Regions from separate parts of the Shewanella livingstonensis genome, predicted to be linked through region 2. Evidence: predicted binding sites of a transcription regulator. Region 2 holds the regulator's gene; the other holds the start of a gene.
The links. Region 2 encodes LexA, which represses DNA repair genes until DNA is damaged. Its sites were predicted from a motif close to TACTGTATNNNNATACAGTA; they were not measured.
Positions count from the first base shown of each region.

Region 1: a site for LexA is predicted at 8,846-8,865, ahead of recA (recombinase RecA). Genes of this name have one in related genera too.

Region 1 is NZ_CP034015.1:1,606,279-1,619,139, forward strand. It holds gene ispD (2-C-methyl-D-erythritol 4-phosphate cytidylyltransferase) at 1-590, shown strand, start outside; gene ispF (2-C-methyl-D-erythritol 2,4-cyclodiphosphate synthase) at 653-1,132, shown strand; gene truD (tRNA pseudouridine(13) synthase TruD) at 1,159-2,232, shown strand; gene surE (5'/3'-nucleotidase SurE) at 2,236-2,985, shown strand; gene EGC82_RS06965 (protein-L-isoaspartate(D-aspartate) O-methyltransferase) at 2,982-3,617, shown strand; gene EGC82_RS06970 (peptidoglycan DD-metalloendopeptidase family protein) at 3,720-4,652, shown strand; gene rpoS (RNA polymerase sigma factor RpoS) at 4,731-5,702, shown strand; gene mutS (DNA mismatch repair protein MutS) at 6,091-8,673, opposite strand; gene recA (recombinase RecA) at 8,959-10,023, shown strand; gene alaS (alanine--tRNA ligase) at 10,615-12,861, shown strand, end outside.
Region 2 is NZ_CP034015.1:4,822,673-4,835,533, forward strand. It holds gene EGC82_RS21130 (PepSY domain-containing protein) at 1-185, shown strand, start outside; gene EGC82_RS21135 (hypothetical protein) at 390-767, shown strand; gene EGC82_RS21140 (efflux RND transporter periplasmic adaptor subunit) at 867-2,384, shown strand; gene EGC82_RS21145 (efflux RND transporter permease subunit) at 2,397-5,528, shown strand; gene EGC82_RS21150 (hypothetical protein) at 5,639-5,902, opposite strand; gene EGC82_RS21155 (hypothetical protein) at 5,899-6,162, opposite strand; gene EGC82_RS21160 (VOC family protein) at 6,267-7,046, opposite strand; gene mtr (tryptophan permease) at 7,191-8,447, opposite strand; gene plsB (glycerol-3-phosphate 1-O-acyltransferase PlsB) at 8,447-10,870, opposite strand; gene lexA (transcriptional repressor LexA) at 11,135-11,749, shown strand; gene EGC82_RS21180 (cell division inhibitor SulA) at 11,746-12,252, shown strand; gene coxB (cytochrome c oxidase subunit II) at 12,647-12,861, shown strand, end outside.

The DNA.
Region 1 (12,861 bases), 1.6 Mb from region 2:
TTCTGGCTCATACATTAGATACATTATTGGCTCATCCTGAAATAACGTTAGTTGTTGTTGCACTGCATCCACAAGATAATTACTTCCATCAGTTACCCCAATCACAGCATCCAAGGTTAACCCAAGTTGCCGGTGGTGGAGAGCGTGCTGATTCTGTTTTAGCGGCATTAGATTATGCCCATACCCTCAATCCTGATGCGTGGGCTTTAGTTCATGATGCCGCTAGACCTTGTGTAACCCACGATGATATTACTCAATTAATTAACGCTGTAGACATTCATCCCCAAGGTGCCATTCTTGCCGCGCCAGTTCGTGACACCATGAAGCGCAGTGATGCCAATAGTCATATTGTTCATACTGTTGATCGCGCCCTGTTATGGCATGCATTAACCCCACAGTTTTTCCCTGTTTCAGTGTTACGCCAGCACTTATCGGCCGCATTAGCGGCCAAAGTGTCTATTACTGATGAAGCCAGTGCCATGGAGTGGGCTGGTGTTATGCCGGGTTTGGTCTGTGGACGTATCGATAATATCAAAGTGACTCATCCTGATGATTTACAGTTAGCCGCTTTGTTTATATCACAACAATAAATTTAATAGATATAGCTATAGTCGTTAATATCACCTCATAGCAAATGTAGATAAGGTTTTAAATGAATATTCGTATCGGTCATGGTTTTGATGTACATAAATTTGGCGGCGATAGCCCACTTATTTTAGGTGGCGTGACAGTTCCTTATGAAAGCGGGCTGATTGCACACTCTGACGGTGACGTGGTACTGCATGCCATTAGTGATGCCATATTAGGTGCAATGGCGTTAGGTGATATAGGTAAACACTTTCCTGATACCGATATTAATTTTGCCGGTGCCGATAGTCGAGTGCTATTAAGGCACTGTTATAAACTTGCACTGCAAAAGCAGTTTGTTTTAGGTAACTTAGATGTGACCATCATTGCACAAGCACCTAAGATGGCACCACATATTGAAGCCATACGTCAGTGCTTAAGCGCTGATTTACAAACTGATATCGATAACATTAATGTTAAAGCGACAACGACCGAAAAACTCGGTTTTACTGGACGTAAAGAAGGCATTGCTGTTGAAGCTGTTGTATTGATGAAGAGTCAATAACCTACAAATATAGAGAGTTCTGCCACATGAAAGAATTGTATTACCTATTTGGTAAACCAATAAGCCAAGCTGATTTACGTACTCATAACAGTGATTTTATCGTTAAAGAAATTCTGCCTTTTACCCCTACCGGTGAAGGTGAACATCATATGCTTCATGTGCGCAAAAATGGTATGAATACGGTTTATGTTGCTGAAATACTAGCTAAATTTGCTAAGGTTCATCCTAAAGAAGTGACTTATGCTGGCCAAAAAGATAAAAATGCCATTACTGAGCAATGGTTCGGGATACGCATCCCCGGTAAAGAAACACCAGAGTGGGCACAGCTTAATGACGACAAACTCACTATTTTATCGAGTAGCCGGCATAGTAAAAAATTACGTATAGGCGCCTTACTTGGCAATCGCTTTGTGCTGACATTGCGTAATATTACCGATACTGCCGATGTTGAAATGCGTTTACAACAGATAGCCAAACTGGGTGTGCCTAATTACTTTGGCGAACAACGTTTTGGCCATGATGGCAAAAATCTCCTTTTGGGTCGACAAATGCTCAGTGGTGGTCGAAATATAAAAGATCGTCATAAACGCAGCATGTATCTATCGGCGGTTCGCTCCAATGTATTTAACCAAGTGGTGTCATTTCGATTGGCCAACCATCATACCGATACATTAGTAGGTGATTGCGTCATGTTAGCGGGCAGTAAAAGCTATTTTACGGTTGAAGCATGGGATGATGTGCTCAATAGGCGTTTAGTCGAAAAAGACATCCAACTTGCCGCTCCCCTGTGGGGAAGAGGAACGCCTTTAGCTCAAGGTGATGCATTAGCCGTGGAGATGATGCCATTAACTGAGTTATCTACCGACTTGCAAGGACTTGAAGAGGCTGGGTTATTACAAGAAAGACGCCCATTATTACTTGAACCACAAGGAATGAAATGGCAGTTTGACGCAGATACGGTAACACTTGAATTTATTTTGCCCGCCGGCAGTTATGCTACTTCAGTGCTCCGCGAGCTTGCTGACTATCAAGATATCCAAGAATCGCAACGAAAAGTCATGGTTGCTGAGCAACAAGCACAAAAAAATGAAGAGTGTTAATGAATGATTAATATTTTAGTCAGTAACGATGATGGCGTGAGTGCGCCAGGTATTATTGCGTTAAGTCACGCACTGAGTGAGTTTGCCCAAGTATTAACCGTTGCTCCTGATCGTAATTGTTCAGGGGCGAGTAACTCATTAACCTTGACTAATCCATTAAGAATTAATAACTTAGATAACGGCTATGTTTCTGTTAATGGCACCCCTACTGACTGTGTCCATCTTGCTATTAGACAATTATGCCAAATAGAACCCGATATTGTGGTATCGGGTATTAACGCTGGCGCTAACATGGGCGATGACACCCTATATTCAGGTACTGTTGCAGCAGCAATGGAAGGACGATTTTTAGGGTTACCGGCGATGGCTATATCACTGGTGGGCAAATCATTAGTCCATTATGATACTGCCGCTATTTATGCTGCAAAAATTGTAAAAGGCTTATTGGAGCATCCTATCAGCCGAGATCAAATTTTAAATGTTAATGTTCCTGATTTACCTGCAGCACAAATTAAAGGGATTAAAGTTACTCGTTTGGGGGCAAGACATAAAGCTGAAGGAATGATAAAGACTCAAGATCCGGCGGGTAAAGATATATACTGGCTTGGGCCCGTTGGCAGTGAACAAGATGCAGGTGAAGGCACCGACTTTGGTGCAGTAGCAGCAGGATATGTATCGATAACACCGCTAACGGTTGACTTAACGGCGTACAATCAACTTGATGGATTAGCCGATTGGATAATAAAAATATGACAAGGGTAGCTTCAACATCAGCAATTAATTTGGCCAAAAAATTGGCTGATGCAGGGATCAAAGATCCTGCAGTATTGCATGCTGTCGCCACAACACCACGAGAGTTATTTCTTGATGGTGCGCTTGCTCATAAAGCATATGAAAATACCGCATTACCGATCGGGCAGGGACAAACTATTTCACAGCCTTATATTGTCGCCCGAATGACTGAGCTTTTACTGCAACATAAGCCTCAAAAAGTGTTAGAAATTGGTACCGGTTCAGGTTATCAAGCCGCTGTTTTGGCATCATTAATTCCACAGTTATGTACTATTGAGCGTATAAAAGCATTACAAATACAAGCTCGCCAGCGATTAAAGCGTCTAGATTTACATAATGTGTCATTTAAATATGGTGACGGTTGGCAAGGTTGGCCAAACCGTGGTCCATTTGATGGCATTATGGTGACCGCGGCAGCAGCAACAGTACCTCAAGCATTACTTGAACAATTAGCTGACCATGGAGTATTAATTATTCCTGTTGGGGAAGACACTCAACAATTACTCAAAATTACCCGTAGCGGGCAGACATTTCAATCTGAGATTATTGAGGCGGTTAAATTTGTTCCGCTTATTAATGGAGATTTGGCATAGTCAATTCGATAAAAGCGAGTCTTGGTAAATTAACGATGTTTTCGTTTAGAACAAGCTTGTTTTAGTTTAACAATCACGTATTTTTCTCTTTAAGGACTTTGTTTGATGAATACCGGTTGGCCAAACTTTGTGGTCTTAGCAATCATGCTCTCTGGATGTAGCTTTCAAGCTGAACGTCCCGCACCGGTTGATAGTTTATCGTCAAAAAATCATGGCCCTCGTTACCATAAAGGCTCATTAAAAACCGATAAATATAGGGTAAAGAAAGGTGACACGCTTTACTCAATAGCTTGGGGGGCAGGGCGTAACTTTGTTGAAGTCGCTCGTTTGAACCGTTTATCGACGCCTTATACTATTTATCCTGGGCAAATGCTTAATTTATCCGCAACAACTAATCGCCCATCGGCAATGGTTCGACCGTCTCAAGCTTATGTTGGCCCGGTACAAACTCAAGCTATTACTAAACCCTATATCTCGAGTTCGATTGGTTCTAAATTAGAAACAATCAAACCAGCAGAAGTGCCAACGCCAAGCCCTGCGGTAGTTTCAGTCAGAACGAAAAAAGATCTTGATCACAAAGTCAAGCCTGCGTATTCTGTAACAACTACCCAACAAACAATTAACCAAAATACAAGTGGTTCTGTTGCAAATTTACCACCACAAGTTCAACAATGGCATTGGCCAGTTAGAGGTCGAATAATCGGGTATTTTTCGGCTTCAGAACAAGGCAATCAAGGTATTAAGATTGCGGGTAATCGCGGCGATATTATTAAAGCCGCAGCAGATGGGAGAGTCGTGTATGCAGGTAATGCACTGCGCGGGTATGGCAACTTAGTTATTATTAAACATAATGATGATTTTTTAAGTGCTTATGCGCATGCTGACACGATACTGGTTAAAGAAAGGCAATATGTGACTGCAGGCCAAACAGTTGCCAAAATGGGCAGTACCGGGACTAATCAAGTTATGCTTCACTTTGAAGTGCGCTTTCATGGTAAGTCTGTCAACCCATTACGATATCTACCTAAACAGTAATTGTTTAGCAACATAATTAACGGAGGATAAGCGAGTGCAGTAGATTAAATAACATAAATTAGGTTTGGGAGAGCAATTATGAGCCGCAAAAATAATACTGCTTCAGCAGAATGTCTTGTCGATCTAGCTAAACAACCACCAGAAGTTGCAACCGATCGTCGTGATTTGGTGCAACAACTCGATATTGAAGAAAAAGTCCAAGATGACTTACAGAAAAATTTAGACGCTACTCAATTATATTTAGGTGAAATAGGTTTTTCTCCGCTATTAACAGCTGAGGAAGAAGTGTTTTTTTCACGTAAATCCCTCAAAGGCTGTGAAAAATCTCGCAACCGCATGATAGAAAGTAACCTCCGCCTTGTGGTTAAAATTTCCAGAAGATATAACAATCGTGGCTTAGCCTTACTCGATCTTATCGAAGAAGGTAATTTAGGCTTAATAAGAGCGGTCGAAAAATTTGATCCTGAACGTGGTTTTCGTTTTTCTACCTATGCAACATGGTGGATTAGACAAACTATTGAACGAGCGATCATGAACCAGACTCGGACTATCCGTTTGCCGATCCATGTTGTTAAAGAATTAAATGTGTACTTACGTACAGCAAGGCAACTTGCGCAAAAACTTGATCATGAACCTACCGCAGAAGAAATCGCCGCAAAGTTAGATGTATCGACTGGTGATGTTAGTCGGATGTTGAAACTAAACGAAAGAATCACCTCGGTAGACTCACCTCTCAGTGGTGATAATGAGACGGCATTATTAGATGTTATTGCTGATGATGATTCTGTTGGTCCTGACTATCGTGTGCAAAATGAAGATTTATCTACTTCGATTGTTGGATGGTTAAATGAGCTTAATACTAAGCAGCGTGAAGTACTGGCGAGACGTTTTGGTCTACTCGGATATGAACCTTCAACATTAGAAAATGTCGGTGCCGAAATAGGGTTAACGCGTGAACGAGTTCGTCAAATTCAAGTTGAAGCGCTTAAACGTTTAAAAGATCTGTTGGGAGCACAAGGGCTTTCAGTTGAAGCATTATTCAGAGATTAATGGATAGTGAAAGCTTATTATCGATATTCGGGTCAAAGCCTATATGAGTAGTATTTTTGGCTCATGCACTTAGGTTTATCCCGCCAATCGATATCAATGGTAAATGCTATACAATTAAGCAATATAGAGGTGAACGAAGCAGGTTTAAGCTTAATCATTTGTTCAATTTAACGTAATTATCATCATTTTCGATACTAGTCGATTTTTTGACTCTATCTCATTGCTCTAGCATATTTTAACCTATCAAACCTATCATCTTCAACCTATTGTCGAACCTGGCTATCGTTATCGCAGTACTTTCTTTTTTGAGTGGATAGTGGAATGGAAGTCTTAACAGACTTCCACCGTTTATTATTTTAATTTAAACGTAAACACTATTTAGCTATGGTTAGCTTACGTTATTTAAGCGCTTCAACTCATATAAATAATCTAAAGCCTGTTTGGGCGTCAAATCATCTGGGTTAATTTGTGCTAACTTTTCTAATGCCTTTGAAGGTTCTGGTATTGGGGGTAATAAATTCATGCTCACCTGGGTTGTATTCTGTGGTGATAAACTCATGTCTCTATTTTCAAGTTGATGCAGTTTTTGTTTTGCCGCTTTAATCACTTGCGCTGGTACTCCGGCGAGCGCCGCTACTTGTAAACCATAACTTTTACTTGCTGCACCGTCTTGAACTGAATGCATAAAAGCAATGGTGTCGTCGTGCTCTATGGCATCTAAGCGAACATTAATCACTGACGATAACAGTTCTGGCAGTTGGGTAAGCTCAAAATAATGAGTGGCAAATAATGTCAGTGCACTAAGGTTTTTTGCAAGATATTCTGCTGCAGACCAAGCTAGTGATAAGCCATCATAGGTTGAGGTGCCACGGCCTATTTCATCCATCAGCACTAAGCTGTTTGCCGTTGCGTTATGTAAAATATTGGCCGTTTCGGTCATTTCAACCATGAAGGTTGAGCGACCTGAAGCTAAATCATCTGATGCACCAATACGAGTGAATATTCTGTCTATTTCACCTATTCGAGCAGAGTCCGCTGGAACAAAGCAGCCAATGTGCGCCATCAATGTTATCAGTGCCACTTGACGCATATAGGTTGATTTACCGCCCATATTGGGACCCGTTACAATTAGCATTTGGCGTTTTGGGGTTAACTCGACCGGATTAGCAATAAATGCTGCTTGGCTGACACGCTCAACAACAGGATGACGACCAGCCTTAATATGAATACCAATATCATGGGTCATTTGTGGGCATTGATAATTAAATGTTTCTGCACGCTCAGCAAAATTGCTCAATATATCTAATTCAGCAGCGGCACTAGCAAACTGTTGTAACTCTTGTAATTTTGGCAATAACAGGTCAAATAATTGTTCCCAAAGTTGCTTTTCAAGTGCAAGAGCTTTGCCCTGACTTGAGAGTACTTTTTCTTCGTATTCTTTCAACTCTGGGGTGATATAACGCTCAGTTCCTTTAAGCGTTTGTCGGCGTTGATAGCTCAATGGCACTCTATCAGCCTGTAAACGGCTTACTTCAATATAATAACCATGGACGCGGTTATAACCCACTTTTAAGGTATTAATCCCTGTTTGTTGTTTCTCGCGAGCTTCAAGTTCAACCAAATAATCGCTCGCGCCTTCGCTCAATTTACGCCATTCATCTAACTCATTATTATAGCCTGTACGGATAACACCGCCATCACGAATTAATACTGGTGGGTTATCGACAATAGCGCGATCGAGTAAATCGTGTTGCTCTGGAAACTCACCTAATAATTGAACCAATGCCGTTAATCGAGGTTGCTGGCATATCGCTAATGTTTGCTTAATTTCTGGTAAAAGTGTCAGCGCTTGCTTTAAACGTGAAAAGTCTCGAGGTCTGGCACTGCGTAGTGATAACCGCGCCATAATACGTTCAATATCGCCCAAGCTTTTGAGCTGTTCATGCAGGGGTTGATATATATTTTGCTCAATTAATTCGCTAACCGCGCTATGACGGTATTGAATCGTTTGTCTATTGCGAAGTGGCTCGTGGATCCAGCGTTGTAACATGCGGCTACCCATAGGGGTAGCGGTATTATCCAGCACCCACGACAGGGTATTTTCTCGTCCACCGGACAAGTTTTGAGTTAGCTCTAAGTTGCGTCGAGTCGCGGCATCTAAAATAATAGATTCAGATTGATTAAAACGCACAATCGAATTGATATGAGGCAATGCCATCTTTTGAGTATCTTTTACATACTGCATTAAACAACCGGCAGCTTGTAATGCTAAGCGTGCATCACTAATACCAAAGCCATGTAAATCTTTGGTACCAAATTGACTTAGCAATAAACTTACACAAGTATCGTAGTCAAACTCCCACTCAGGACGACGACGAATACCTTTCATTTTATTGATTAATAACATGTCAGAAAAATCTTCACTATAAAGTAATTCGACAGGATTTGTGCGTTGTAATTCAGCTTCCAAAGCTTCTCGAGTAGGCAATTCCGCCACCACAAAACGGCCTGATGAAATATCTAAGGTAGCGTAACCAAAACCGTTTTTACCTTGATAGAGCGCTGCCAGCAAATTGTCTTGTTTTTCTTGCAGTAGCGCTTCATCGGTTAAAGTGCCAGGTGTAACAATGCGTACCACTTGACGCTCAACTGGACCTTTTGATGTGGCAGGATCACCAATTTGTTCACAAATGGCCACAGACTGACCAATATTAACAAGTTTTGCTAAATAACCTTCAACAGCATGATAGGGAATACCTGCCATGGGGATAGGATCACCACCACTTTTTCCGCGGGCTGTAAGCGAAATACCTAGCATTTCAGAAGCGCGTTTAGCGTCATCGTAAAATAGTTCATAGAAATCACCCATTCGATAAAACAATAACATATCAGGATGGGCGGCTTTTAAGCCCAAATATTGACGCATCATTGGGGTGTGTTTTTCTAAATCGCTGGTATCAATCACTGTCATTATGAACACTTCACTATTAATCAATCTTAGGGCGTAAATCTTATGGGGCCAATCTTAACAATATTTGCCCTCAGGGTATAAATAGATTCATACAAAAAAATTTACGAGAATCAAATATTGATATAAAAAGGCAATTCTCAAAGGTTTAAAAAAAATTGCGCTCAGCACTTGATACTGTATGACTATACAGTATACTGATGGACATAATGAAATGGTTTAGATCATTTCACCTAAGTCAAAATAGCATTTTACTAAACGTATTGAATGCCTTAAGAGGGTTTTATAATGAAGGTTGATCCAAACAAAGAGAAAGCGCTAGCCGCCGTTTTAAGCCAAATTGAAAAGCAATTTGGTAAAGGCTCAATTATGAAGTTGGGCGAAGATCGCACAATGGATGTTGAAACTATCTCTACCGGTTCGCTTTCATTGGATATCGCACTGGGTGCCGGCGGTTTACCAATGGGACGTATCGTTGAAATTTACGGACCAGAGTCATCAGGTAAAACCACATTAACTCTTGAAGTGATTGCCGCAGCGCAACGCGAAGGTAAAACCTGTGCGTTTATTGATGCTGAGCATGCTCTTGACCCTATTTATGCCAAAAAGCTTGGCGTGGATATTGATAACTTACTTTGTTCGCAACCAGACACTGGTGAGCAAGCATTAGAAATTTGCGATGCGTTAACCCGCTCTGGTGCTGTAGACGTTATTGTTGTCGATTCTGTTGCAGCGTTAACGCCAAAAGCTGAAATTGAAGGTGAGATTGGCGATTCGCATATGGGCCTAGCTGCTCGTATGATGAGCCAGGCGATGCGTAAACTTGCTGGTAACCTTAAGCAATCTAATACTCTGCTTATTTTTATTAACCAAATTCGTATGAAAATTGGTGTGATGTTTGGTAGCCCTGAAACGACTACAGGTGGTAATGCACTCAAGTTTTACGCTTCAGTTCGTTTAGATATTCGTCGTACCGGTGCTATTAAAGACGGCGATGAAGTTATCGGTAATGAAACCCGCGTTAAAGTGGTTAAAAACAAAATTGCTGCTCCATTTAAGCAAGCTGAATTCCAAATCCTTTACGGACAAGGTATTAATCGTACTGGTGAATTAGTCGATTTAGGTGTTGCGCACAAGCTGGTTGATAAAGCGGGTGCTTGGTATAGCTACAAAGGCGAGAAGATTGGTCAAGGCCGTGCGAATGCAGGTAAATTCCTTACTGAAAACCCAGCAATTGCCAGTGAGATTAATACTACTTTACGTACTATGTTATTGAATGGTGGTGCTAACGCATCAGATTCAAAATCAGAAAGTGAAGATAATATTGATCTTGAAACCGGCGAAGTTTTCTAAACCCGTCAATAAAATCAATCGCGGTAGTGCACCTTGCACACCGCGATTTTTTTCGTTAAAAAATAAAGCATTAGCTATCATTAAACGGCTTTTATAATGCCATGTCCTATAAAAATTAGATTGTGGATTTCATCAAGCTGTAGAAATGATTGCTTTTGAAGTGGTCATGGTTGACATAATTACGGCAACTAATAATTTTAATTAACGAATTTATTGATATCGACATATTCATAAAAACCTTAACAATATGCAATTAAATTGGCCCTAGCGGAAACGGTTTTAAGCAAAGGCATCATTACAGTGATGATTGATAGCCGCAGCATAGATTTTTGATATGGCTAAACATAACCCCGCTCAAAAGAATCGTTACTCAAGAATGCTATCTTCAAAGACCTCCATTAAAACAACGGTACTTCGCTCGCTATATCATTCGTTTTGGTGCAATTAACCTCTTAAGCTATCGAATTTAACTGAGATGATAATCGACTGACTCGCCTCGCTTCTTTCGACAAATTCAGTATATAATGCCTACATTTACTGGCTTGCATGCCAAGCTCGTTACTTTTGTATTTTCTCTATTCAGGGCCATTTATGTTTCAGACTACAGCAGAGTTAAGAAGTGCATTTTTAAAGTACTTTGAAGATAACGGACATCAGGTTGTTGATAGCAGCTCGCTCGTTCCCACTAACGACCCAACACTGTTATTTACCAATGCGGGTATGAACCAGTTTAAAGATGTGTTCCTCGGTATGGATAAGCGTAATTATAGCCGAGCCACAACATCACAACGTTGTGTTCGTGCTGGTGGTAAACATAACGATTTAGATAATGTAGGTTATACGGCTCGTCACCATACTTTTTTTGAAATGTTAGGTAACTTCAGTTTTGGCGATTACTTCAAAGAAGATGCCATTCGTTTCGCTTGGACCTTTTTAACTGAAACCCTCAAACTGCCAAAAGATCGCTTATGTGTCACTATTTATGAAACAGACGACGAAGCATATGATCTTTGGACTCAAAAAATCGGTGTTGCGCCAGAGAATATGATCCGTATTGGCGATAACAAAGGTGGACCGTTTGCGTCAGATAACTTCTGGCAGATGGGCGATACTGGACCTTGTGGTCCGTGTAGTGAAATTTTCTATGATCATGGTGATCATATTTGGGGTGGACGTCCTGGTACGCCTGAAGAAGATGGCGACCGCTTTATTGAAATTTGGAATATTGTATTTATGCAATATAACCGTCAAGCAGACGGTGAAATGTTGCCATTACCAAAACCTTCTGTTGATACCGGTATGGGTATTGAGCGCATTGCAGCGATTATGCAAGGCGTGCATTCAAACTACGAAATCGATATCTTTAAACAGCTAATAGCCAAAACGGCTGAAATTATAGGTGTCAGTGATTTAGAAAATAAATCTCTGCGTGTTATTGCTGATCATATACGTTCTTGTGCATTTTTAATTGCCGATGGTGTTATGCCATCAAATGAAGGTCGTGGTTATGTGTTGCGTCGTATTATTCGTCGAGCGGTTCGTCATGGTAATAAACTTGGTGCCACTGATGCATTTTTCTATAAATTAGTACCAACACTTATTAGTGTAATGGGTGATGCTGCCAATGGTTTAAAGCAAACTCAAGCCATTGTTGAAAAAGCCTTAAAAGCAGAAGAAGAGCAGTTTGCCCGTACGCTTGAGCGCGGCCTAGTCATTTTAGATGGTGCTCTATCTGCATTAAAAGGTGACGTTTTAGATGGTGATACTGCATTTAAACTGTATGACACTTATGGCTTTCCTGTCGATTTAACTGCTGATGTTTGTCGTGAACGCAACATTAATGTTGATGAAGCGGGTTTTGAAGTTGCAATGGCTGAGCAACGAAGTCGCGCACAAGCTGCGGGTAACTTTGGTGCAGATTATAATAACCATTTAATTATTGATGCCGAAACTTCATTCAGTGGTTATACCGAGCTAACAGGGCAGCCGAACGTAGTAGGTTTATATGTCGACGGTAAAGCCGTTGATGCTGTAATTGTGGGTCAGGATGCTGTTGTTGTACTCGATAACACTCCATTTTATGCCGAGTCTGGTGGACAGATTGGTGATAAAGGCCAATTAACAACTGATGGCGTAGAATTTAACGTTACTGATACGCAAAAGTTTGGTTCTGCTACCGGCCACCAAGGTAAATTAATTCAAGGCAAACTCGTTGTAGGCCAGCAATTAACTGCGCAGGTGGATAAAGAATTGCGTCACCGTACTCAGTTAAATCATTCGGTGACTCACTTATTGCATGCAGCATTACGCCAAGTATTAGGATCACATGTGTCTCAAAAAGGCTCATTAGTAAATCCCGAACGTTTGCGTTTTGATTTTGCTCACTTTGAAGCCGTTAAACCATCAGAATTGAAAGCCGTAGAAGATTTAGTCAATACTCAAATTCGTCGTAACCATGAGCTTTGCACGACAGAAATGGCTATTGATGAAGCCAAAGAAAAAGGTGCAATGGCATTATTTGGTGAGAAATACGATGACCAAGTGCGTGTGGTTACCATGGGTGATTTCTCTATCGAACTGTGTGGTGGTACTCACGTTGGCCGTACTGGCGATATTGGGTTATTTAAAATCACTTCTGAGGGTGGCATTGCTGCAGGCGTTCGTCGTATTGAAGCCGTTACCGGTATTGCTGCTATGGCTTATATTGCCGAGCAACAAGCGGTGTTAGACGAAGCAGCGCAATTACTTAAATCAGACAGTGCTTCTGTAGTGGCTAAATTAAAAGCTCAGTTAGATAAAGTGAAACAGTTAGAGAAAGATTTGTCTCAGTTAAAAGAT
Region 2 (12,861 bases):
ACTTTATGGATTACTTTAATGAAGGCGGTTTTAATAATATCCCGATTAAGATATTTGCATTTATCACCCTATGGCTAACCTTTAGCGGATTAATTTGGGTAATAGACATGTTAAGGCGCAAAAGATATCAACCAAGCTTGAAACAAAAATCAGCACGGTGTAAACGTGAGACTAAGCTAAATTAATGAAATGGAATGTGTATCACACGATGCAGCCTTTAAAGGCGTTATCATTATTCTGCATAAAAATATGTTGTTTGAAAGATTTTTACTCCTGTAAAGGTCTGTTAAGCTAACCCCCTAAAACGACTTGGTTAAGGTTAAATGAGAGCAACGCTGTCAAACTATTGGATCATCACAATCACTTTGTTCGCACTTGTCGGACAGGGGTTGCTGACTAATGACAGTTTAATGGTGCCAACAGCCCATGCCAATATGGCTCAGCAAAGCTTGTCGGTAACAACCGATAGCGCAACCAATACCCCATCGTCACACAAAGACATGAAAAACTGCCATGATAATGTGGACAATCTCGTCAATAATGTCAATAACACTGTTACAGCATCGCTGCCGCAAACTGGTTGTTGTGATGATGCAGGCTTTTGCAGCCTTGATTGCCATCATTGTTTGACTATTTCGCTAGTCGCTAATCTGATTGATATGCAATTGACGATGAGTAACACTCCTATTAATTCGACACCGATTACTATGGTCGTTAATCGTGTTTCGATAGCTTTCCCTCCCGCGTTCCGCCCTCCAATCGCTTAATGTAATTGTGCATTCTTGTGCATTACGCACACTCAATATAATTGTTTTTTAGTGTTTATTATCATGGTTATCGTCACCATGATAAATTTCGAGGTTGTTATGAAAAAATTGCCACTTGCTAGTGTGCTATTAGGCGCGTTTGTTGGGGTAATAACCCCTATTACTCTTACATCAACGGTCGTTTATGGTGCAGAGCACGATCATGCCCAGCATCAGTCTCAGGCAGGTAAAACCTATACTTGTCCAATGCACCCTGAAGTGATCAGCGATAAAGAAGGCCGTTGTCCTATCTGTAATATGTTTTTAGTCGTTAAAGAAGAAGAGGAATCGACCACTGACGATAATCAACTCGCTGTGGCTAACATGCAAAGTTCAACTCAGGTAGTGCAAAGCCAAGCAGATAAGGTATTTAGCCAACCTAAGCCAGCATTGGTACCTAAATTAGTACCCACAGCAAATCAAAGCGATAGCACCAATGTTAAATATGTCTGCCCTATGCATCCACATGTTATATCCGATGCACCAGGAACCTGTCCTATTTGTGGGATGAACCTTGAGAAAGTCACCGTTACCGATGCAAGCCAAGAAATTGTGGTCGGTGTCTCTGGCGGTATGCAACAAGCATTAGGCATGCGTAGCCATGTAGTTGAAAGAACGAGTTTATCTCGCCAAGTGAACACTATAGGCACAGTGCAATATAACGAAAATGCAATTGGCCATGTGCATACACGCGCCACCGGATGGATAGAAACGCTAACAGTGCATAACGTGGGGCAACAAATTAAAAAGGGCCAGCTTTTATATGAGCTGTACTCGCCTGAACTGGTCAATGCCCAAGACGATTACTCCCAAGCACAAGACTACCTTAAACAAGATAAACAACGTGGCAGCAGTTTATTACTTAAAGCACGTAAACGCTTAGAACTGCTTGGCGTCGATACCTCGATAATTGATCGCTTAGAAAAAACCGGTGAAACCATTTTTAAAGTGCCCTTTTATGCTCCACAAGATGGCTTTATCAGTAAATTAACGGTTCGCCATGGCATGTATATTCAGCCAGGTGATACCTTGTTTGAAATCGTTAATTTAGACAGTGTATGGGTGATTGCAGATGTTTTTGAAAACGAACAAAGTTGGCTACAACAAGGTCGTAAAGTCAGTGTAAGTGCGGCGGCGCAAGGACTGTTTGATATTGACTCAACCATTGACTATATCTATCCAGAATTAGACCCCGTTACCCGTGCTATGCGGGTGCGGATCAAACTTAACAATCATAACGACAAGCTCAGACCGGGAAGCTTAGTTGATGTGACCTTATTTGGCCTGCCTAAAAATAATGTCCTCGCAGTGCCAACAGAAGCACTCATTCTCACTGGCCGCGAGAACCGAATTGTAGTGCAGCGCAGTGATACGAGTTTTGCTTCAGTTCCAGTGAAAGTTGGCATGATGGCAAACGGTAGAGCCGAAATATTAGAAGGTCTAAATGAACATGACAAAGTGGTCATTTCTGGACAGTTTTTATTGGATTCAGAAGCCAGCATTCAAGGCAGTTTACAGCGCTTAAGTAATGCGCCAGTAAACTCAACTTCCACTGCAACAGATGCTCATCAGCACTAAAGGAGCACGCCAATGTTAGCAAAAATTATCAGTGCTTCAATAAAGCAGCGCGTCATGGTGTTGATACTCACGGCCGTTATCGCCTTAGTGGGTTACCAAGCCATGCGCATGACACCTTTGGATGCGCTACCTGACTTATCCGATGTACAAGTTATTGTTAAAACCTCATATCCGGGCCAAGCCCCGCAATTGGTTGAAGATCAAATTACCTACCCATTGTCATCGGCCATGCTTGCCGTGCCCGGTGCTAAAACGGTGCGCGGGTTTTCAATGTTTGGCGATTCATTTGTGTATGTCATTTTTGAAGACGGCACCGATATTTATTGGGCCCGTTCACGGGTGCTTGAATACTTATCACAAACTCAAGATCAACTGCCAGCAGGGGTTACGCCCAGTATTGGGCCAGATGCTTCTGGTGTGGGTTGGATTTTCCAATACGCTTTAGTCGATCGTAACGGTCAATATGACTTAGCACAATTACGTTCGTTACAGGATTGGTTTTTAAAACTCGAATTACAAAGTGTTGCCGGAGTGTCTGAAGTTGCCACCGTCGGCGGTATGGAACAAACTTATCAAGTGGTTGTCGACCCGCATAAGTTGGCGTTGTATCAAATCGACTTAATGACTATTAAAAATGCCTTAGATAGTTCCAATAGCTCGACTGGCGGCTCGGTGATTGAAATGGCCGAAGCAGAATATATGATCACCTCGAGTGGTTATCGCCAAACCATTGCTGACTTTGCTGAAATTCCCTTAGGCATTTTGTCTGAAACCGGCACACCGGTATTAATGAAAGATGTGGCCCAATTAAGAACCGGCCCAGCGGCGCGCCGTGGCATTGCTGAACTCGATGGCAAAGGCGAAGTTGTTGGCGGTATTGTAGTGATGCGCTATGGTGAAAATGCGCTTGAAACCATTAATAATGTGAAACAAAAGCTAGAACAAATTAGTAATGGCTTGCCTGAGGGTGTCGAGTTGGTCACCACTTATGACCGCTCCGACTTAATCTTGCGCTCAGTCGATAATCTTACCCATAAAGTGCTCGAAGAAATGCTCGTTGTTGGGCTTATTTGCTTACTGTTTTTACTGCATGCCCGCTCAACCCTAGTAGCGATTATTACCTTACCAATTTCTATTTTAGTCAGTTTTATCGCGATGAACATCATTGGGGTTAATGCCAACATTATGAGCTTAGGCGGCATTGCCATTGCTATTGGTGCTGTGGTTGATGCATCGATTGTGATGGTCGAAAATACCCATAAACATTTAGAACATTATCGCCAAAAACACGGTAAAGCTCCTGAAGGTGAAGACCACTGGCAGTTGGTGAAAGAAGCCTCAATTGAGGTTGGCCCAGCGTTATTCTTCAGCTTGCTTATCATTACTTTAAGTTTTACGCCTGTCTTTGCCCTCGAAGCGCAAGAAGGACGTTTGTTTCATCCACTAGCCTTTACTAAAACCTTCGCGATGGCGGCATCAGCAATCTTAGCGATCACCTTAATTCCGGTATTAATGGGCTATTTTGTGCGCGGAAAAATTCCCGATGAACGTAAAAATCCTATTAGTCGGGTATTAATCGCCATATACCAGCCATTACTGAAATGGGTCCTGAACTTCCCTAAAATCACCATAGGATTAGCGATTATTGTATTGTTTAGTGCTTATTATCCATTAAGCCAAATGGGATCGGAGTTTATGCCCACCTTAGAAGAAGGTGACCTGCTCTATATGCCAACCACCTTACCCAGTGTCAGTGCCGGCAAAGCTGCAGAGATTTTGCAGCAAACAGACAGACTAATAAAAACCGTTCCTGAAGTAAAACGAGTGTTTGGCAAAGTGGGCCGAGCCATTACAGCAACTGATCCTGCACCGCTGACCATGCTGGAAACTACGATTATGCTCAAGCCCACCACTGAATGGCGTGAAGGCGCAACCTTAGAAAGCATTATTGCAGAACTGCAAAAAACCGTACGAATTCCTGGGATGACCAATGCCTGGGTACAACCGATTAAAACCCGTATCGATATGTTGTCTACCGGTGTTAGAACGCCTGTTGGTATAAAAATATCGGGGTCTAATGTGGAAGAACTGCAACGTATTGGCGCTGAAATAGAAGCGGTAGTGAGCCAATTACCTGGCACTGTGTCAGCATTTGCACAACGCAGTAGCGGTGGACGATATATTGATATTACTCCTGATCTTAAAAATGCTGCACGTTATGGCATGACTTTAAAAGACATTCAAGATGTGGTGCAAATAGCGATTGGCGGCATGACCATTGGTGAATCGATTCAGGGTCAAGAACGCTATCCAATCAATATTCGTTATCCGCGAGAACTGCGTGACAATATAGAGAAACTCAAAAATTTACCGGTACTAACTAAAACGGGTAAGTATTTACCGTTAAGTTATTTAGCTGAACTAAAAATCAGTGATGGTGCACCTATGTTAGCCAGTGAAAATGGGCGCTTGATCTCATGGGTGTTTGTCGATCTAAAAGACATTTCTATCGGTGAATATATCATTGCTGCGGAAAAAGCACTTAAGCAACAAATTACTCTACCTCCACGCTACAACTATAGCTTTGCTGGGCAATACGAGTACATGCAGCGGGTTGACGCTAAGATGAAGATGGTGATCCCATTAATGATTGCGGTGATTTTTATGCTGTTGATGATGACATTTAACTCAGTAATACAAGCTTCAGTGATCATGCTAAGTTTACCTTTCTCATTAGTGGGTAGCGCATGGCTACTTTATGGGCTGGAGTTTAATTTTTCAGTTGCCGTGTCGGTCGGTATGATTGCATTAGCTGGGGTTGCCGCCGAGTTTGGTGTAGTAATGCAGGTTTACCTGAATAATAGTATTAAGGCCTATAAAGAAGCGGGTAATTACCACAGTAAAGCCGATTTAACTGCAGCATTAGTTGAAGGTGCCGTAATGCGTATTCGCCCTAAAGCCATGACCGTTGCCACCATCTTTTTTGGTTTATTGCCGATCATGTGGGGCAGCGGTACAGGTAATGAAGTGATGCAAAAAATTGCCGCACCTATGGTAGGTGGCATGGTAACTGCGCCGCTATTATCGCTATTTGTTATTCCAGCAATTTACTTGCTGATATATGGCCGTAAGTTACCTGCATAATCATCTATTTATTTAGCTTATACTGACGCTATAAACAAAAATCCCAAGCGATTAATCGTTTGGGATTTTTATCATACTCTTATTACACCGGGATTAATTTCAAGTTCGAATTATTGGCGTTTAAACGATTCATTGAGTTGATTGGTTTCATCTTGTTTCTTTTTACGACATGCTGCTATGTCATCGGGATGACCATACTTACATGGATCGCTGGCTAAAATGGCGATAGGCAGATTTATCAACATATAGTCATTGTCATTTCGATTGTCATCAGCATTACCACTATTACCTATGCTTGTCGGTCTAGTCGCACTGCATGCCGATAGTATGACTAAAGCCGATAACAAAGTTAATTGAGCTATCAATTTCTTCATTGTTGTACTAATCCTTGTTTTTGACGTGCGAGATTGACCATACGAAACATTCCCCATGCCATAGCTGAGCCACCAATAACTAACATCGCATTGATAACCATAGGGTGAGCTAGCATAGGTAAAAAACTATCATCAAACCCAGCAAATACTCCATAAAGCCCTAAGCCAAAAAGTAAAGTACCGGGAAAGTCGATAATGGCCACTATTATCATACTGCGATGAATGCTTGCTAACTCGACTTTTTTTGCATCTTTTGTCATTGAATCATCCTTGTTTTTTTATCCTTTATGTCGGCTAATTCTGACATGATTTTATCATGTTAGTTCATTTAAAGATTATTTTTCATGCTATAACTGCTGGATAATTAAGCCGCAGGATCGATAAGCGAAATGACAGAAAATACCCCACCTTGTGGATCATTCAGTACTGAAAAACGGCCAACATCTGGAATATCAGTAGCAGGTACACAGACAATTGCTCCTAGACTTTGGGCTTTTGAAACTGAAGCATCACAGTCCTCCACCGCGAAATAGTTCATCCAATGCGCAGGAGTATTGCCCCAGTCGGCAGTCATTTCCATCATGCCACCAATAGCTTGCTCGCCTACGTACCATTGGGTGTATTCAAACTCAACCATATCAATCCGCTGGGTTTGGTAACCTAACACTTGGCTGTAAAACTGTTTCGCAACAGCGGTATTTCGACATGCTAACTCCACCCAGCATAATGTATTAACCTCATGGGCACGCTTTATTCCAATGTGATCTTGCCCCTGCCATAATGCAAATCGACAGCCTTCAGGATCGCTACACAGTGCCATACGACCTGCATCTCCGACAGAATGTGGGCCAGCTAATACCTGACCACCACCTTGCTTAACCAATTCAGCTGAAATGGCAACATCATCAACCGCAAAATAAATAGTCCAATGAGTCGGTAATGCCTCCATTTCTGCTGGCATGGGGTACATAGCAGCAATATCATCACCGTCAATTTGCAACATGGTAAAATGCCCTTCTGGCATCGGCATATCATCTGCTCCCCAGCCAAATAGCGCCTGATAAAATGCTTTACCTGCCGCCCAATCATGAGTTGCTAATTCAATCCAACATGGTTGTCCCTGTTGATACTGTCGTACCTGCATATCCTAATCCTTAGTAAAAAGAAGTGGCCAAATATAGCTGACTTAAAATTTATCTCATAAGTTAAGTCGATATCAGCAGAAAAGCAAAAAGCCTTCAAACGAAGGCTTTTTGCTAAACAATGAATACATTAAAACTCGTCGAGATTATTTAAATACCGGTAAAATATCCGCCATTGCCAGTAAGTGACATGTTGCCGTAACGACACCAAACAACACCACAAGCACAATCAATGGAGTCCCGCCTGGCACCTTAAAACCGACATAATGAGGATATTGCTGTCTCACTTTATACGCCAATAAAGCCGGAACAATAACAGCCCATATAGTGGCGGCAAGTGCAGCAAAACCAATGGCGAGGATAAAACCATTAGGAAATAGCAAACCCAATATTGTTGGCGGTATAAACGTAACTGCGGCAGTTTTAATCCGTCCAGTACGTGAGTCATCAAAACCAAATAGGTCGGCAAGGTAGTCAAACAACCCTAAGGTAACGCCTAAAAATGATGATGCAACAGCAAGGTTGGCAAACAGAGTTAACATATTATCAAGCCATTGGCTGGCAATGACACCGGACAATGCCGCAACTAACACGCCAATATTACCACCTTGAGCAATAATATCAGCAAACTGGCTACGTTGAATATTACCCATAGTTGCCACTAACCAACACACATAAATAACTAACGCGATACTGGTTCCAGTAATGATAGCTTTAACAATTGTTTTTGAATCTTTACCGTAATATTTAACTAAACTGGGTACATTACCGTGATAACCAAAACTGGCTAAGCCAAAAGGAATAGCAGCAAGTAAATAAGGCAGATAGCGCGACTCACCATTGGGTGATACTAGCTTCACGGTGTCAATGTCGATTAATAAGTTACCGATAGCCAAGAAGAACGTGATCACCATACCACCGAGCATGATTGTAGTGATTCGATCAACCGCTTTAGTACTGATAAATACCACCAGGGCCAAAACCACAGCAAAAACCAAGCCAGCCAAACTTTGAGGTAAACTCACCCCCAATGCCGACAAACTATGATTAACAATCGATCCACCACCACTGATGTACGCATAAGTTAAAATATATAATACAAAGGTGATGGATACACCGTTAATCACCCGCCAAAACTGTCCGAGAGTCACGCGGGTTAAGGTGTCAAAACTGTCACCGGGTTCAAAATGTAAATTGGCTTCTAATAACAGCAAACCCGACATTAACATGCAAAACCATACGCCTAACAACATGGCGATTGAATAACCAAACCACATCCCAGCACCAACAACGGGCAATGAAAACATTCCCGCACCGACAGTGGTGCCAGCAATAATCATTGCCCCGCCCAATACTGACTTACCACTAGTACGATGCTTTGCTGCATTCATATGGTTAGCCATTATTGTCCGTGCTCCGCGTGCACACTATCAACAATGGTTTGTCTTACTGACGAACTCAGTAACCTATTAGCATGATCTCGAATTCTGATCACCTCTTCACGATGTTCAAGACTGCATAAGTAGCCTAATTCTTTTAACTTAACACTCAGAGTATTATACAATTTTTTATCATAAAACTCTGGAGCGGTAATCCCATGTAGCGCCCCTAATCGTTGCGCCAGCAAGTGACTGTCGGTTTCAAGTGCTGAACGTTCAAGCTCTGGCTTTATCGCCAGTAAATTGAAGATAATGGCATAACGCTGCAACGTCTCACTGATCGTTTCAGCCAGAAGTAATACTTGGGTAATATGGCGAGGCGTAATAGAAAAGTTATCGTTGCCAGTCAGTAAACCTTGCTCAACCATGAAATCTAAAATGCCATCAACATGCTTAGGTACATCGTCAATACCCATAAATAACTCAGCTTTTAGTAATGGATAAAAATCCATTACAATGGCATGAATCCGTGCACGATCGCATTCATCATATTGCACTAAACAACTGGCAATTAATGAAGGTAGTGCCATTAGATGAATAATATTATTACGGTAATAACTCATGGTGATGGCAATTTTTTCATCCACAGAAATAATTTCACCAATAAGATCTTTGGTACTAACAAACTTATTTAACGACAGACAATGATCAACAATGGACTTGCCATTACCTTCGGCTACAGACGCATAATGGGTATAAGGCACCGTTTTCAATAAGGCTAAATACAAATCAAGTTGACGTTCTAACTGACTTCTTTCTAATGCATTTTGTTCTGAGGCCAATAACACCAAGCTGGTTAATGTTACTGAGCTGGCTGCAGCGGCGCCGTTAATATTGGTCATCACGCGGTTAGCAAGTACATTAACCGATGGGGTAAACCATGACGGCTTTTGATCGGGTTCTTTAGCCAGTTCCTCACGCCATTCTGGGGCCTGTTGATTTAAGAAATGCTGTAAGTTAATCGGCTCACCAAAATTAACATAACCTTGGCCAAAATTACCTAATTTACGCAGCGCTCCAAATAGCTGCCAAACAGATTCTTTTTTCTTTTTCTTACCGCTTAATTCTTTATGATAAGTAGCAACTTCCATTACATGATCGTAACCTAAATATACTGGTACTAAGGTCACTGGACGCTCTATTCCACGAAGTACGCTGTTAATCGTCATCGCTAACATGCCGGTTTTAGGCGCTAACAAACGCCCGGTGCGTGAACGACCACCTTCAGTGAAGTATTCAACCGAATAGCCTTTAGCAAATAATTGATCTAAATATTCACGAAATACTGCGGTATATAACTTATTGCCATTAAAACTACGACGAATAAAGAATGCCCCACCACGACGGAACATTGGCCCTGCAGGCCAAAAATTAAGATTAATACCTGCTGCAATATGCGGCGGCACCATCCCCTGATAATACAAAATATATGACAGCAACAAGTAATCCATATGGCTGCGATGACAAGGCACATAGACAATTTCGTGACCATCATGATGTAACTGTCTTATCTGTTCAGCACCTTTAATATTGATACCACTGTATAATTTGTTCCATAACCAAGTCAGAAAACGCTCAGCAATACGTACCAGACTATCTGAATAGTCTGCGGCAATTTCATCAAGGTATTCAATGGCGGTTTCACGTGCCTTCTCGAGTGATACTTTTTTATTAGCAGACTCTTCTTCAATGGCTTTCTTGATTGAGTCGGATTTTAATAAAGAAGCAAATAACATCTGTCGATTAGGTAATTGTGGCCCTGTCATCACTTTACGTTGCCGACGAAAATGCACTCGTGCAACACGGGTTAATTTATGGGCAATTCTTTTATCTGTGCCATGTTCGTCGGCCATATAACGAAGTGATAATGCATTAGAAAACTGAACAAAATTATGTCGGCCCAAAAACAAAATCATTAACCATTTACGTAACCATGTAGGATTTTCGCGTTCAAATACTGCCGCTTTCATGGTGTCTTCTTCTTTACCAGGCGTGCGCCCCCAATAAAGGCAAACAGGAACCAACTGAATATCTAATTCAGAATTCTCGCTATGAAGGGATAATAAACTGGTAAAATAATTAATGAATTTGTCACCGCTTTCACGTTTACCAAATATGGGTTTTCGACCTTCTAAGCAAACGACTCGAGGTACTCTTAAACCATCAAGCTGTAATGGTTCATAAGGACTGGGCAAACCAAAGCCTTCTGTGATTTCGCTCAAGGCAGCAATATCACTAATAGATTCCGTTTTCATTAAATAAACCAAAGGCTTGGTCGGATCTATGTTGAGATCATCAAAGGGATCATGTGGCACCACAATGGTCTGTACCATCCATTTCTGGATCCATCTTAATGCTCGTAAAAATATTGAATTTGGTTTTGACATGGTTATTTTCGCAATATAAGCCATTGTAATATTGTGGTATAGGATACCAGAAACCACCCTGCTTACACTATCTGGGCGACTTATCTTTACGCGCGAGCTCTCATCTTAAGAAATAGCATAAGACAAACTATAAGTAATAATCAATTAAAACATATCGTTAAATGATATTTTACCAACAAAACACAAAAAATAGTTGGTTAATACTTGCGCGAACAAAAACACTGTATATAATGACAGTCACTGTATAAAAAGACAGGAATCATCATGAGACCGTTAACGCCGCGCCAAGCAGAAATATTAGACTTAATTAAAAACAATATCGCCGAAACAGGTATGCCACCCACTCGTGCCGAAATTGCAAATCGTCTTGGCTTTAAAAGTGCTAATGCCGCCGAAGAGCATTTAAAAGCATTAGCCAAAAAAGGCTTTATCGAGATCATTCCTGGTACCTCTAGAGGTATTCGTTTACCTCATGAAGAACAGGTTGAAACCGGTCTGCCATTAATTGGACAAGTTGCTGCTGGGGAGCCTATTTTGGCCCAAGAGCATGTTGAACAATACTATCAAGTTGATGCAAACATGTTTAAACCTGCCGCAGATTTTCTACTGCGCGTTCGTGGTGATAGCATGAAAAATATCGGTATTCTAGAAGGCGACTTGCTCGCTGTACACAAAATGCAACAAGCACGTAATGGTCAGGTTGTCGTGGCGCGTGTTGATGATGACGTCACTGTAAAACGATTTGAACAAAGAGGTAATGTGATTTATCTGCATGCAGAAAATGACGATTACACCCCGATAAAAGTAGATTTAAGTTGCCAAAGCCTAACCATCGAAGGGCTTGCCGTTGGCGTTATCCGTAATGGAGATTGGTTATGAACAAACTAATGGGCATCGCGCCACGCCACCCAGGCTTATGGGTCGAATTAACTGACACAGAACTCCATGGCAACCAAACTATTCAAACATTACAAACCGTCACCCAAGGGGAAGCTGAACTGAGTCAATTGTGTAGCCAACTGGCGACATTGAGTCAGCAAGGTAGATGGATTGTGTTAATTAGCCCTCCTCATATTGGCTATAAACATATGCTGGCAAGTGCAGGCGTGAGAATGGACCGAATTTTACTGGTGCATACCAAAGATGAAGTTGAAACTTTATGGGCCATGGAAAAAGCACTGACGAGCGGTACATCAAGTGCTGTAGTAACTTGGACAAGCTCACTTGACGCTCGCGATAGTCGTCGGTTAGAAATTGTAGCCAAAAGTGCACGTGCTTTAGGTGTAGTAATTGAAGATGTAAATGCTCACTTACCTCACAAACATCAACTTGTTAGCCCTACTTTAACAAATGGAGCAAGTAATTTTTGCTCATTTCACTAAGCACGAACCCTTAATTACCAAGCCCTGTATTGAATTCAGGGTTTTTTTTCATCTTTTTTCAGCCTATTAGCCAACAAAGTGATCTTGATCAATGTTTAATCTACAAGTAATGTGGTTAACAAGGATGAAACATTTTTATCTTTAATTGGACGTGAATCAAAGTAATCGAGATAACTTTGACTCAAATGAGCCAAATCAATATTGATAAGTTCTGTCGTAGGTACAAGTGTGGTGCACCGCTAACAATAAAACCGTAAACCTTATGTTTGCAACCACCAAGGTACTTTGAGTTCATCAAGCTTTTTTCGGGAACCGAAGAGTTTGCATAGAGCAGAGAATTACTGTGTGACTCTTCTTTGTAGTTGCTATTTGCAATGAGCAGAGGAGTAGTCTTGTGAAGCAATGGTTGTATTGTTTACTGGTTGTGTGTGTAGCACTTCCGCTTGGGGCATCAGAAATGCCCCTTAACATGACTCAAGGCGTGACAGATATCAGTGGTAAGGTTTATGACCTCCACATGACGATTCTATACATCTGTTGTGCGATTGGGTTAGTGGTGTTTGGGATCATGATTTATTCAATGATCTATCACCGTAAATCAAAAGGCGC